DNA from 4 places in the Selenomonas sp. oral taxon 920 genome. Region 4 is predicted to be linked to each of the others. Evidence: riboswitches for the same ligand, from Rfam matches in the RefSeq annotation. Region 4 holds a riboswitch; each other region holds the start of a gene.
What was found. A riboswitch is a leader RNA that binds a small molecule or an ion and turns the genes downstream of it on or off. The one in region 4 is predicted to bind cobalamin.

Region 1 (3,116 bases), 510 kb from region 4:
ATCACAGTCTCCTTTACTTCACATCTGCAAAGCGCTCGGGGTAGACCGCACGTGCGAGTTCATAGACGCACTCAATCGCGTTCTGCCCCGCGCTGTAACGATAGGTATCGGGCACGGTGTAGAAATGATTCTCCCGCACCGCCTTGACATGCATGAACAGAGGATCATTGCGGAGCTTTTGGCGAAAGTCCTCCGTCTTTTCCCCCTCCGCACTCCATGTCGGCAGGAGGAATACATCCGGATCGAGCGCAACAATCTGCTCCATCGAGACGGGCGTATCCGCCGTCAGTCCGACGAGCGCGGCGCCGTTGCGCAGAGACGCATGGCGGCACATATCGTCAAAGAGGCCGTCCTTCTGCCCGAATACGCCGCTGAACGCAAAAGCCACAATGATCGGCCGCTCCGCCTCAGGGATGTCCCCGACGCGGCGCTCGACATCGGCGAGACGGGCACGCTTTTCAGCAATTAGTGCAGCGGCGTTCTCCTCCTGCCCAGTCAGCCTGCCGATCTCCTCGATGCGGGTAAAAACTCCCTCGATGCGCTTCGGTGTCCGTGAAGCATAGACCGTCAGCCCGAGGTCGCGCAGACTCTCCACCTCCTCCTTTGATACGCCGTCCGTTGTGAGGACGAGGTCGGGATGCAGTGCGAGCACGCGCTCGGGGCTCTTGTCCTTGAGTTTGACCGAGACCGCCTTTGCCTCCTCGGTCATGGCGGATAGTCCGGGGTCATCCGAATACGAGGTAAGTGCAGCAATCTGCTCGGGCGGCGCAATGGCAAGAAGAATCTCATCCGTCGCAAGACCAAGCGAGACGACGCGCTGCGGCTTCTCGTGCAGGACAACCTCCATGCCCATATCATCCGTCCCTCGATAAAACACAGATTGCTCTGACGCATTCTTCCGCTCCCCCGCACAGCCGGCAATCATGCCGGCGAGAGAGAGAAGCAGAAGAAATGCACAGAGCTGCACATTAGAACGCATGCGTATAGGTCAGGCGGAAATTGCGCCCGAGGTCGAGATTGCCGTAGCGGTTGGAGTAGTTTTCACGGTTCAGCAGGTTGTAAATGCCGAGTGACACTACGTCATCTTTACCCGCCGTATAGATCACATTCATATTGAGCTGGAGCTTGTCCGGAATGTCCTGCTCCGCTTCGCCGTACGATGTACTCGTTGAGCCGATCTGCTGGTCGATTGCCTCGAATACGTTGCGATAGCCTGCCTTCTCGATTTCCTTCGCTGTGATGATCGTCGTCGTTGCAGGCGTATCGAGATCGCGCTTCTCACGTCGCTGTGCCGTTACAACGGTATCACTCAACGCGTGCGTCTCCGTTTGTTCCGTAGACGCCTGCTCCGCAGCGTACGCCGTCCCGACAAAGCTCGCTCCGGCAAATGCCGCAAGTACCGCCAGTGTCCACTTCTTCTCTTTTGTCATAATCCTGTATCACCTTTCTCTTTCGTGCTCTCCATGCACCATGTTCATATTTTGGAATACCTTAAGGCATAAGGGCAAGTAAAAAGCCCCTCCTGCTAAAGCAGAAAAGGGCTTAATTTACACACAATAGAACGGTCTGAATCTCCATCCCCATCACTCGCAGGTCAAACGGTGATTGTCGATTGGGCAGTTCTCCTGGCTCCAGTTCATCGCTCTTCTGCGTCTTCCCAGAAACATATCATCTCCAGTGACTGCTGAATGTTCAGCGTGCAGAATCACTCCCTGTTACAGTGGCGTGACCGCTCCGGCATATACCGGATTCTCTATTAAATCTTACGATACCCAATCCAATCTCTATGAATTTTTCACGTATCGTAAAGATAACATTGATTCAAAGCCATGTCAAGAAAAGAGTGAATAATTCTTTAATTATCCATTCTTTTCCTATGACACTATTTCTCCAACAGATAGAGATAGTCCCCATAGCCCTCGCGTTCCATATCCTCTTTCGGGATAAAGCGGAGGGAGGCACTGTTGATGCAGTAACGCAGTCCCCCTGCTGCAGCAGGACCATCGTTAAAGACGTGCCCAAGATGCGCGCCGCTGTTCGCCGCCGTAACCTCGGTACGCACCATGCCGTGCGAGCGATCCTCATGCTCGGCAATCAGAGCGCTGTCGATCGGGCGCGAGAACGCCGGCCAGCCGCATCCTGAATCATACTTATCTGCGGAGATGAAAAGCGGTTCACCCGTCGTGATATCACAGTAGATGCCTTCGCGGAATTCGTGATCGTACTCGTTGCGGAAGGGCGGCTCCGTCGCCTTCTCCTGCGTGACAGCGTACTGCATCCCCGTCAGGCGCGCCTTGAGTTCGGCATCCGATGGTTTTTCGTAAGTGCGTGTCACGTTTGACACCTCTGCACGTTCTGCCGCCTCGTACTTTTCACGCATTCTTGCAATGAGCGCAGGCGAGATATGGCAGTATCCATTCGGATTCTTCTCAAGGTATTTCTGATGATCCTCCTCCGCGCGATAGAAGTTCACAATCGGCCCCATCTCAACGGCGACCGTCTTGCCGATCCTCTTCTGCAGTGCATCGAGCGAGGCACGGATCACAGCCGCATCGGCACTCTCACTGCCGTCCGCATTCGGCACATAGTAGATTCCGGAGCGATACTGCCGTCCGATGTCATTGCCCTGCCGGTCCATCGCTGTCGGGTCGATAGAATCGTAAAAAGCCGTCAGTATCTCGTCGAGAGAAACAATCTGCGGATCGTAGACAATGTGCACCGTCTCTGCATGACCGCTCCCGCTGCATACCTCACGGTATGAGGGGTGCGATGTGCGGCCGTTCGCATAGCCGCTCTCTGCGGAAATAACTCCGTGGATCAGACTGACATAGAGTTCCGTCCCCCAGAAGCAGCCACCTGCAAGATAGATTTCCTTCTGTCCATGCACAGGGACATTCTGCTGTACGATTTCATGCGGCATCTCTGCCGAGGTCTCGGCAGGTGCGCCGCAGCCGCCGAGACAAGCAAGCAGTCCGAGTACACAGATATTGCGCAGTGATATCATTATTTTCATATAGTTCTCCTTAGAATGCGTTTTAAAAGCTACGCCTCAATCTCACTTGCCGGCGGCAGCTGCCACTCGATTGGTTTCTCGCCTGCCGCCGTGAGAAAATCGT
Region 2 (3,116 bases), 1.0 Mb from region 4:
AAACAAAGACAGCAATATATCGTTTTGGCATCTAACCTTTGCCTGATTGAAATAATCTTTTGAACCTGATAAGATGTGGACAGAGAAAGTTGTTTCAATGTTCTAACTGCAAAGGAGGTCGCATACTATGTGGAAGAAAATTTATTCTGCTGTCCTTGCCTGTCTGCTGTGCATGGCATTTGCAGCAGTCGGCGCGGCGGAGACGGCAAAGGAGATGCCGCTGTCTGCCGAGAAGCCGGAGCGCATCGAGCTTGTGCTGATCCTCGATAAGAGTGGATCGATGTCGGGGCTGGAGTCCGACACGATTGGCGGCTTTAATGCCATGATCGAGAAACAGAAAGCACTCGCCGTTCCCGTGCGTGTGACGACGGTTCTCTTTAACGATGAGGTGGATATGCTCTACGAGCGCAAGGATATTCATTTCGTAAAACCACTGATGGCGAAGGAGTACGAGGTAGGCGGTACGACGGCACTGCTCGATGCCGTGGGGGCGACGATCCTGCGAATGGAGCAGAGGGGCGTCTCGGAGCGCGAGGGAACAAAGGTGATCTTCGTCATCATCACGGATGGAATGGAGAACGCGAGCACGGAGTTCACTAAGCCGAAGGTCAAACAGCTGATTTCGGACAAGCAGGAAAAGGCGGGCTGGGACTTTGTCTACCTCGGTGCGAACATCGACGCGGTGGAGGAGGCGGATGCGATCGGCGTGAAAAAGGCGAATGCCGTGACCTATCGGAACACGGAGTCCGGTGTCCGCGCGAACTATGATGCCGTTTCCGCATTTGTCGAAGAGACAGCAGAGCCCTCGACGGCAGAGAAGGGGCGTTGGCGTTCCCGTGTGGAAGAGGACACGTCAAAATAAGTCGGTGCACCGATTGACAATTTACACATAACGATGTATTCTAATAGCTGTGACATATTGTTGCATAACTGAATGAACGGGAGACAGGTGCAGTGCTGTATGGCACATGCTTAATAGAGAAGCCGGGGGAGCCGGCGCGGTCCCGCCACTGTGAGGGGAGCGAACCTGCAAGGAAGCCACTGGAAGACAGACCTTCCGGGAAGGCGCAGGGGAGTGATGAACCGAGCCAGGAGAACTGCCTGTCTGACAATCCACCGTGTGCCGTAGGCACATACCTGCGAGTGACAGGAAGGGGATTCGTGGAGATGATTTCACGAGGCTTTCTTGCTCTTGCAGGAAAGCCTTTAATTTATATTTTTTGGGAGGAATTCGGATGAAGAATTGGAAGAAAATGCTGGTCGCATCCCTTGCCTGCTCAGCTGTTCTGGGCTTTTCCTACAGCCCTGCGGAGGCCGCGTATGAGCTGAACCCCGAGGTGAAGACGGCAACACCGGCACTCATGGAGGCGTCTGAGATCGGTGTCCTGAAGTATGATAATCCGCAGATGCGGAACTACACGAACAAGGATGCCATCGTCGTGGCGAGCTTCGGCACGACGTTCAAGGAGACGCGTGAAAAGACGATTGAGGCAACCGTGCGTGACATTCAGGCGGCCCATCCGGGTGTGAAGGTTGTGACGGCATTCACCTCCCACATTATCATCGACCGTATCGAAAAGAATGAGGGAAAGAAGTATCCGACCCCCGAGGAGGCGCTGACACAACTCAAGGCAGACGGCTACTCGCGTGTGGCTCTCGTCTCGCTTGATGTCATCCCGGGCATGGAGTACTCCTATGTCAAGGCCGTGTTCAATGAGTATAAAGAACAGTTCAAGACGATGACCTGCGGGACATCGCTTATGTACTGGCAGGGGCAGGAAGAGCAGTCGGATGACGTTGCGGAGTTCATCAAGGCCGTCTCCAGCCAGTTCCCGAAGCTTGGCAAGGATGAGGCTCTCCTCCTCATGGCACACGGCACACCGCACGTTTCCAATGCTTACTATTCCGTGATTCAGGCGAAGCTCGATGCGCTCGGATATAAGAATGTCTACGTCTACACGGTTGAGGGGTGGCCGAGTCTCGAGGATGTCGTTCCGAAGCTCAACAATGCGAATGTCAAGACAGTAACGCTCATGCCGATTATGATGGTTGCGGGCGATCATGCACACAACGATATGGCGGGCAAAGATTCGGATTCGCACAAGAGTATTCTTGAGAGCAAGGGCTTTAAGGTGAATACCTATCTGCACGGTCTCGGCGAGAACAAGAATATTCGGGCTGCATTTGTAGAGCGCGCGAATGATGCGTGGGATGCTCTGCAGGGGAACAAGGATGCAGACGCAGATCATCTCAAAATCATGAAGTAAGATCGGCGTTTTACGCAGACTGCGGTGAAGGGGTTGCTGCGGAAGTGTTTCACTTCCGCAGCAGCCCCTTTTCTTTGTATGCGTACCCTGTTATAATAGAGTACGATGTTTGCCGTGTGGAGACAGCGGATTCCGCATAACAAGGAGAACTGATCGATGAAGATAGCGATTGTCGGTACGGGAATGATTGCGCGGGAGGCACTCATTGCCCTGCGTCAGGTGGGAAATGTCGAGGTGAAAACAATCTGTGCGCGCCCGCACAGTCGGGAGAAAGCGGAGGCATTGGCGCGTGAGTTCGGTGTCCCGCAGACGGTGACGGACTACGAGGCAATGCTTGCGGCACATGAGGCGGACGTTGTCTACCTCGGCATTGTGAACAGCGCGCATTTCTCGTATGCACGTGCGGCGATTGAGGCGGGCTGGCACGTCATCGTGGAAAAACCCTTTACCTCGACGCTCGCAGAGGCGGAGGAGCTGATCGCGCGTGCGCGTGCAGCAGGGTGCTATCTGTTCGAGGCAGTGACACCGCTCTTCCTGCCAAACTATCTCGGGATCTTGTCCGCGCTCCCGCAGCTCGGACTCATTCGCCTCGTGCAGGCAAATTTCTCGCAGTACTCGAGCCGCTACGAGCGCTATCTCGCGCGCGACGTGGCGCCGGCGTTTGATCCTGTGCTTTCGGGCGGGGCACTTTATGACCTGAATGTCTACAACCTTGCGCTCATCGTCGCGCTCTTCGGGCGTCCGCAGTCCGCCTCCTACACCGCGAATATCGGCTTCAACGGGATTGATACCTCGGGAGTGCTGACGCTGCGCTATGATGGCTTTGTTGCAACGGCGGCGGCGGCAAAG
Region 3 (3,116 bases), 850 kb from region 4:
ATGCAGCCTGTCAGCAGTGCTGTCAGCCATCGTTTTTTCTTTCCCATATGTTCCTCCTTTAATTTGCCTTGCGCGGGTCCATAATATCCCGCAGACTATCTCCCCAAAGATTAAATACCGCGACGACGAATACGATCGCCAGTCCGGGGAAGATCATAAGCCAGGGTGCCGTCTGGATCAGCTGACGCCCCTCATTCAGCATGAGCCCCCACTCCGGTGTCGGCGGCTGTGCGCCAAATCCGAGGAAGGAGAGCCCCGCAAGCTCCATCATGAGTGCGCCGATGTCGAGTGCGGCGGTCACAATGATAATCGGTATGATATTCGGCAGGATATGCCGACGAATCATCGCAAGCGGTCGTGTACCATTTGTAATTGCAGCAGCTAGGAAATCCTGCTGCTTAACCTTCAACGTCATACTGCGTGCAAGACGTGCATACTTTGTCCAGCCTACAATAACAACGGCGAGCACTGCGTTGACTGCACTCCCGCCGAGCACGCCGGCAATCGCAATGGCAAGCACGATGCCCGGAAATGCAAGGAACACGTCGGTCAGACGCATGATGGCATTGTCCACCTTACCGCCCACATAGGCAGAGATCACACCGATCAATGTGCCAAGTCCTGACGAGATGATGACAACTGTGAGCGCCATCGTAATCGAGATGCGTGCACCGTAGAGAATACGCGTAAAGATATCGCGCCCGAGCTTATCTGTGCCAAAGTAATGCTCAGCGGATGGCGGCAGGAGAGAATTCTGAATCTGCGACTCATATGGATCGTATGACGAGATCAGCGGTGCACAGATGGCGACAAGCACAATCAGCAGGATGATGCCTGTATAGATACGAAACAGCAGTTGATCCCGCGTCATGCTTTCGCCCCCTTCCTGAGTCTCGGATCAAGGTACGCATAGGATATATCAACAATGAGGTTCACAAACATATAGAGTGTTGCAATCCAGAGGACAAAGCCCTGGAGGAGCGGATAGTCGCGTGCTTCGATCGCACGCACCGCAACGCGTCCGATGCCCGGCCACGAAAAGACAATCTCAATGACGGCAACCCCGCCGAGCAGCCAGCCAATGGAAAGCCCAAGCAGTGTGATGAGCGGCAGGAAGGCATTCGGCAGAACGTGACGAATGAGGATGCGTGTCATCGACATGCCGCGTGCCTTGAGACCCGTGACGTAGTCCTGCCCGAGCTCCTCAAGCACCGCCGTACGCACCTGACGCGTATACTTCGATGACAGCAGGATGGCAAGTGTAAAGGCAGGGAGAATCATACGATCAAGGCTGACCTCGCCGCCTGCAATCGGGAAAAGTCCAAGCTTCAGACCGAATACATAGAGCAGAATAAGGCCCACCCAGAAGCTCGGCATGGAGACACCGAGAAAGGTGAAGAATCGTATGACTTGATCCGGCCACCGATTACGATAGAGTGCTGAGATAACTCCTGCCGGAATGGAGATCGAGAGCATCATCACCACCGCTGTCCCCGCAAGCAACAGTGTTCCCGGCAGATTCTGCAAGAGTTTATCCTGTACCGGAATTTTTGCCGAGTAGGAACGCCCCATATCCCCGTGTACCACACCGTTCAGCCAACTGAGATACTGTTCGTGGAACGGTCGATCCAGCCCCAACTCGTGACGTGTACGCTCGATGGTCTCTTGTGATACAATCGTATCGCCGGTTTCGAGAATCGCATCCACAGGATCGCCCGGCGCAATGAATGTCAGACTGAACGTCAGAAAACTGACCCCCAGCAGGGTAATGATCATCTGCCCCAGACGCATCAGGATCGCTTTTGCACTCAACTCCCCAACTCCTTTGTTGTCGTGTAGAAAATAAAACCGCCTGTCTCTTTTAAGACAGGCGGAAGAATGCACACAAAAAACAACGATCTTACGGCACTCCCTAGTGCTGTAAATCGCACATCCATCTTCCCATCTCTCGTGAGTCCATCAATGAATCTTATTGCGAGCAGGCTTTCCGGCTCATAGATCGCTGCATTCTTCCGCCTTCCCAGGATTATCCCAGTGACTTTACAGGCACAGGCTCTGCGCCTGTGGAAGAACACTCCCTATTTACGGCTGCGGGACAGCATGGGAATTTCACCCATTTTCCTCTCATCGCTCAACGGAATGCGCACAAAGCAATATTCATCCGTCGACACTCGCAACGTCATTTATTTGGTTTTCAACATAAGTTCAAACGTAGTATATCCATATTAGATATGCTTGTCAAGCCATTTATTTCAGATTATTGTATTGGGATAGTCAAAAAGTCCCTTGTATTTCATCTTGATTCTTTCTTAAGGAATCGCTGATAAAATGAAGTCCGTCAGATTGGCGTAGATTTTTTCGTCCGAACAAGGAGACAAACCGGACGCATAGCAAGGGCTATGTGGAGGATTTGTCGACACAGTGCGGGCAAAAAAGATGCGCCAAGATGGCGCGGCTGAATTTATCAGTGCTTCCTTAACATAGATTCAATGCATGCGTGGAATTTCTTTCATGATATACCTTACGCAGGAGTATGGCTGCACAGATGGCGCGTATACTCTGATCGAGTGCTAGTGAAAGCCATGCACCCTCAAGTCCCATATTGCACTCATAGAGGAAAATATAGGTGATAATCGGCCGCAGTACCGTTATACTGATAAAGGAATAGGCTGCTACCTGTGATGTCTTTCCGCTTGCGCGCAGAATACCGGCACAGACCATCTGGTACGCCTCTGGAAAACTGACCGCTGCGACGTATGCGATAATCAGGCTGCCAAGAGGTAGGAGAGCTGCATCACGCGCATAGACGGCAAAGATTTCCTCGCGCAGTAAGAAGGTTATGAGGAATACAATGACGGAGAAAATCAAACTCCAGCGCATCCCCGTCCAGAGATAGCGGCGCCATTCATTCTGCTTATGGCTGTCTCGGTTGTGTCCGGCGAGAACCGTGCTTGCTTTTCCCATCCCATTGCAGAAGCTGTAATAGAAATCACAGAAGTTCATTGCTATTGCATGGATGGCATACGGAATCGTCCCCAGTTCCGCGACCATGCGGGTGTAGACGACCATGCCGATGCGTTCAAATCCCTGCTCACTGAAGATACCGCCGAATACGC
Region 4 (3,116 bases):
TGCCCATACAGAATTTTGGACGGCATTCTCGATCGTGTACGTCAGCCCCTCGGCAACACTCCCCTTGATGCGCTGATAAAATTTTCCGGAGGCGCTGCGCTCCGACTCCGACAGTCTCGTGTCGCGCGAAAAGAGCACATAAGTGAGGTCATCGTAGCCCGCGTCCGCAACCGCCGCGATATTCACGCGGCGTTGGAACGCCGCCAGATCATGCTGCTCCACCGCAGCAGCCGCCTGTGCGAGTGCGTACTCGGGACGCTGCATGTAGTAGCCGAGGTACCATGCAATCGCTGCAATCGTCAGGGTGATCAGCCCCGCCGCCATCTTGAATTTTCGTGCGTGTGCCTTGCGCCGCCGTGCGAGCCGCACGCGCCACGCAAATTCATCCAGGGGCATTGCCCCACCTCCCTTCGCACAAATACAAACGCTGTCATTATATCATTGAAGATTCATTTCACGCAACTATATTGAAACAACCTCGTCATAATCCATCACTCCTTAATATTAACAAAATATAAGTTATATTCTCTTATTGACAAAATTATACAAGTCGTATTAATATAAACATAAAAATTGAATATAAGAGGAAATAGGCGTCGAGAGACTTAAACTGGAATTCGGTATAAGCCGAAGCGGTCCCGCCACTGTAAGGTAGAGTCTTCACACAACAATGTCACTGGAGCAATCTGGGAAGGCGTGTGCAGACGATGACACCAAGCCAGGATACTTACCTATTTCGACATCACCGTCGGCTTTTGCGGATTTCAGAAGCCGGTACCTGCGAGCGATGGGTAGGGGATTTTGTCGATACTTCATGACAAGACATCTCCGGTTGTATTTAGTACACCGGGTTTTCTTTTCTTATGAAAAAAGTCCGTCTAAACCAATCCTGGTCGCAGACGGACTTTTTTTCATGAAAGAACCGGTTCGTCCATAACTTATTATCTATATATTTCAAAAACATAATTTATATGACGATTGGAGAGAACGGAGGCTTTCCCATGTCGGAAAAACAGAAAAAGAAGAACCTCCTCGCGGGTGTTCTATGGATGCTGCTTGCAGGTGTGTTCTGTCATCCTGCCGCTGCCGCAGAACATACTTCGGCATCTGCGGCAGGTGCCAAAGACAACGCCGCATCTGATGCTTCGCCAATGGAGATGCCGGCAACGGGAACGAATATGCCGTTGGAATACACAACGCCGGACATCACCGTCGAGGCGAAGCGTCCCGCGTGGGAGGAGATCCTCTCTCCCGGCACCGTAACCGTCATCCGCCCTGAGGAGTTCAAGGGCGAGCAGAAAACCCTGCCGGACTTTCTGAAAATGGTGCCAGGCGTGCATGTGCGTGAGGTGCAGGGCAAGGGGCAGTATACGACCGTAACCGTACGCGGCTCGACAGCAGCGCAGGTCGGAGTCTTCGTCGACGGTGTGCTGACAAACCTCGGCGGCGATGCGGCGGTCGACATCTCGACGATCCCCGTCAGCAACGTCGAACGCATCGAGGTCTACCGCGGCTATATCCCTGCACGTTTTGCGGGCACGTTCATCGGCGGAGTCATCAACGTCGTGACAAAGAAACCGGCAGAGGCGCACGGGTCTGCCGAGATCGGACCGAGCTCATTCGGCGGGAAGAAAGCATCGGTCGAGGTTACGGCACCCGTCGGCAGCGGCAGTCTGCTTTTCGGATTCAATCACGAGTCGCGTGACGGCGATTTCCCCTACCGCAGCTATGCGGCGGATCAGTTCTATACAAATACCGGAATTGGGCGGCAGATTGTGGAAACACGGGTGGAACTGCAAGGTTATCTCGCTATGACGCCGGCAGAGAGAGCCGCATATGATATTGCAAATGGCGCCGGCGCATGGCAGCAGATGGTAGATGATTGTATCCAGTGGCTCGAAGACAACGGCGGTCGCTTGGTGACAGCCGCCGACGATCCCGAGCGCCGCCGTAAATACAACGACTACAGCAATTCGGATCTTCTCGTCAAATGGCAGAATGATGACTGGATGATCAAGGGAACATACAAGACTGTCGATCGACATCTGCCGGACAGCCTCTGGGTTGATTATCGAAGCTATTTCGATATGATTCAGCCGGGGCTTCTCGTGGATAAATACGATCTCTATAAATACGACAAGCGGCATCAAAAAATCAGTGCAGCGGAGCTGCTCGTACAGCGACGCTATATAGGGAAACGCTATGAATGGGGTTGGATGATTGACTATCTAAGCCAGAGCAAGGATTACCGTGCCGAGAATATTCACGACGGTCTGCGCTATATGATTAAGATTCCCATGAGGGAGTGGAGCCGCTATCGTTCGAAGAAATACAATGTGCAGATAGACGGCACCTACGAGCTCAGCAAAAACAACATGCTCGACTTCCAGATGAACTACTCGCATGAGCGCATGAATATCGACGGCGACGGACTTGATGAGGTCATCGACGATGTGCAGGCGGGCATTGGGAATCTCTGGGCGCAGATGCGCAACCAGTTCGATCAGAACATCTTCAATGTGCAGCTGCAGGATACGATCACGCTCGATAAAAAGAAGACGTGGCAGCTGACGCCCGCCGTCCGCTACAACCGCTCGCAGATCATTGGCTACAGTCAGTTTGGACGCTTTAACCCTCTCAAAACGTACCGTTGGGTTCATCCGAAGGACAGTCAGGTCGATTCCAAGGTGACGTGGCAGCTCGCACTCAAGAAGGAGTTCAACGACCACTTTACGATGCGCATGACGGGCGGCACCTACTTCCGCCTGCTCAACATGTATGAGATCGCGGGCGACGGCGCGGGCATCATGCCGGCACCGATGGACTATAAGGGGAGCGGCGCCAAATTTCCGCAGCCAGAATACGGCAAGCAGTTCGATCTCAGTGTCATATGGGACGGCAAGTTCCTTGGCTCGGACAATCGAACAACGCTCACCTATTTCTGGCGCGACACGCAGCGGATGCTCTACCTCTACCGCGCGGGGCTCAACTACAGCTCCTACTTCAACGACATGCGCGGTAAGGCACACGGCATTGAGCTGCAGACGAATTTCCACTGGAAGAAGTTTGATCTCGATATCGAAGGCACGCATCTCAACATAGCGGCGCAGCGCAGG

Region 1: linked by a shared signal. The riboswitch ahead of BCS37_RS12360 (TonB-dependent receptor) and the one ahead of BCS37_RS01395 (TonB-dependent receptor plug domain-containing protein) in region 4 are both predicted to bind cobalamin.
Region 2: linked by a shared signal. The riboswitch ahead of BCS37_RS08030 (sirohydrochlorin cobaltochelatase) and the one ahead of BCS37_RS01395 (TonB-dependent receptor plug domain-containing protein) in region 4 are both predicted to bind cobalamin.
Region 3: linked by a shared signal. The riboswitch ahead of nikB (nickel ABC transporter permease) and the one ahead of BCS37_RS01395 (TonB-dependent receptor plug domain-containing protein) in region 4 are both predicted to bind cobalamin.

The regions. Positions count from the first base shown of each region.
Region 1 covers NZ_CP017042.1:829,730-832,845, reverse strand. The annotation lists gene BCS37_RS03870 (radical SAM/SPASM domain-containing protein) at 1-2, opposite strand, end outside; gene BCS37_RS03865 (ABC transporter substrate-binding protein) at 14-979, opposite strand; gene BCS37_RS12360 (TonB-dependent receptor) at 969-1,430, opposite strand; cobalamin riboswitch at 1,599-1,791, opposite strand; gene msrB (peptide-methionine (R)-S-oxide reductase MsrB) at 1,883-3,013, opposite strand; gene BCS37_RS03850 (uracil-DNA glycosylase) at 3,043-3,116, opposite strand, start outside.
Region 2 covers NZ_CP017042.1:1,676,458-1,679,573, reverse strand. The annotation lists gene BCS37_RS08035 (vWA domain-containing protein) at 128-862, shown strand; cobalamin riboswitch at 931-1,119, shown strand; gene BCS37_RS08030 (sirohydrochlorin cobaltochelatase) at 1,236-2,267, shown strand; gene BCS37_RS08025 (Gfo/Idh/MocA family protein) at 2,424-3,116, shown strand, end outside.
Region 3 covers NZ_CP017042.1:1,161,023-1,164,138, forward strand. The annotation lists gene BCS37_RS05415 (ABC transporter substrate-binding protein) at 1-47, opposite strand, end outside; gene nikC (nickel transporter permease) at 59-871, opposite strand; gene nikB (nickel ABC transporter permease) at 868-1,812, opposite strand; cobalamin riboswitch at 1,961-2,160, opposite strand; partial or broken gene BCS37_RS12235 (secretion protein HlyD) at 2,329-2,479, shown strand; gene BCS37_RS05430 (MATE family efflux transporter) at 2,476-3,116, opposite strand, start outside.
Region 4 covers NZ_CP017042.1:315,859-318,974, reverse strand. The annotation lists gene BCS37_RS01400 (hypothetical protein) at 1-396, opposite strand, end outside; cobalamin riboswitch at 575-749, shown strand; gene BCS37_RS01395 (TonB-dependent receptor plug domain-containing protein) at 1,152-3,116, shown strand, end outside.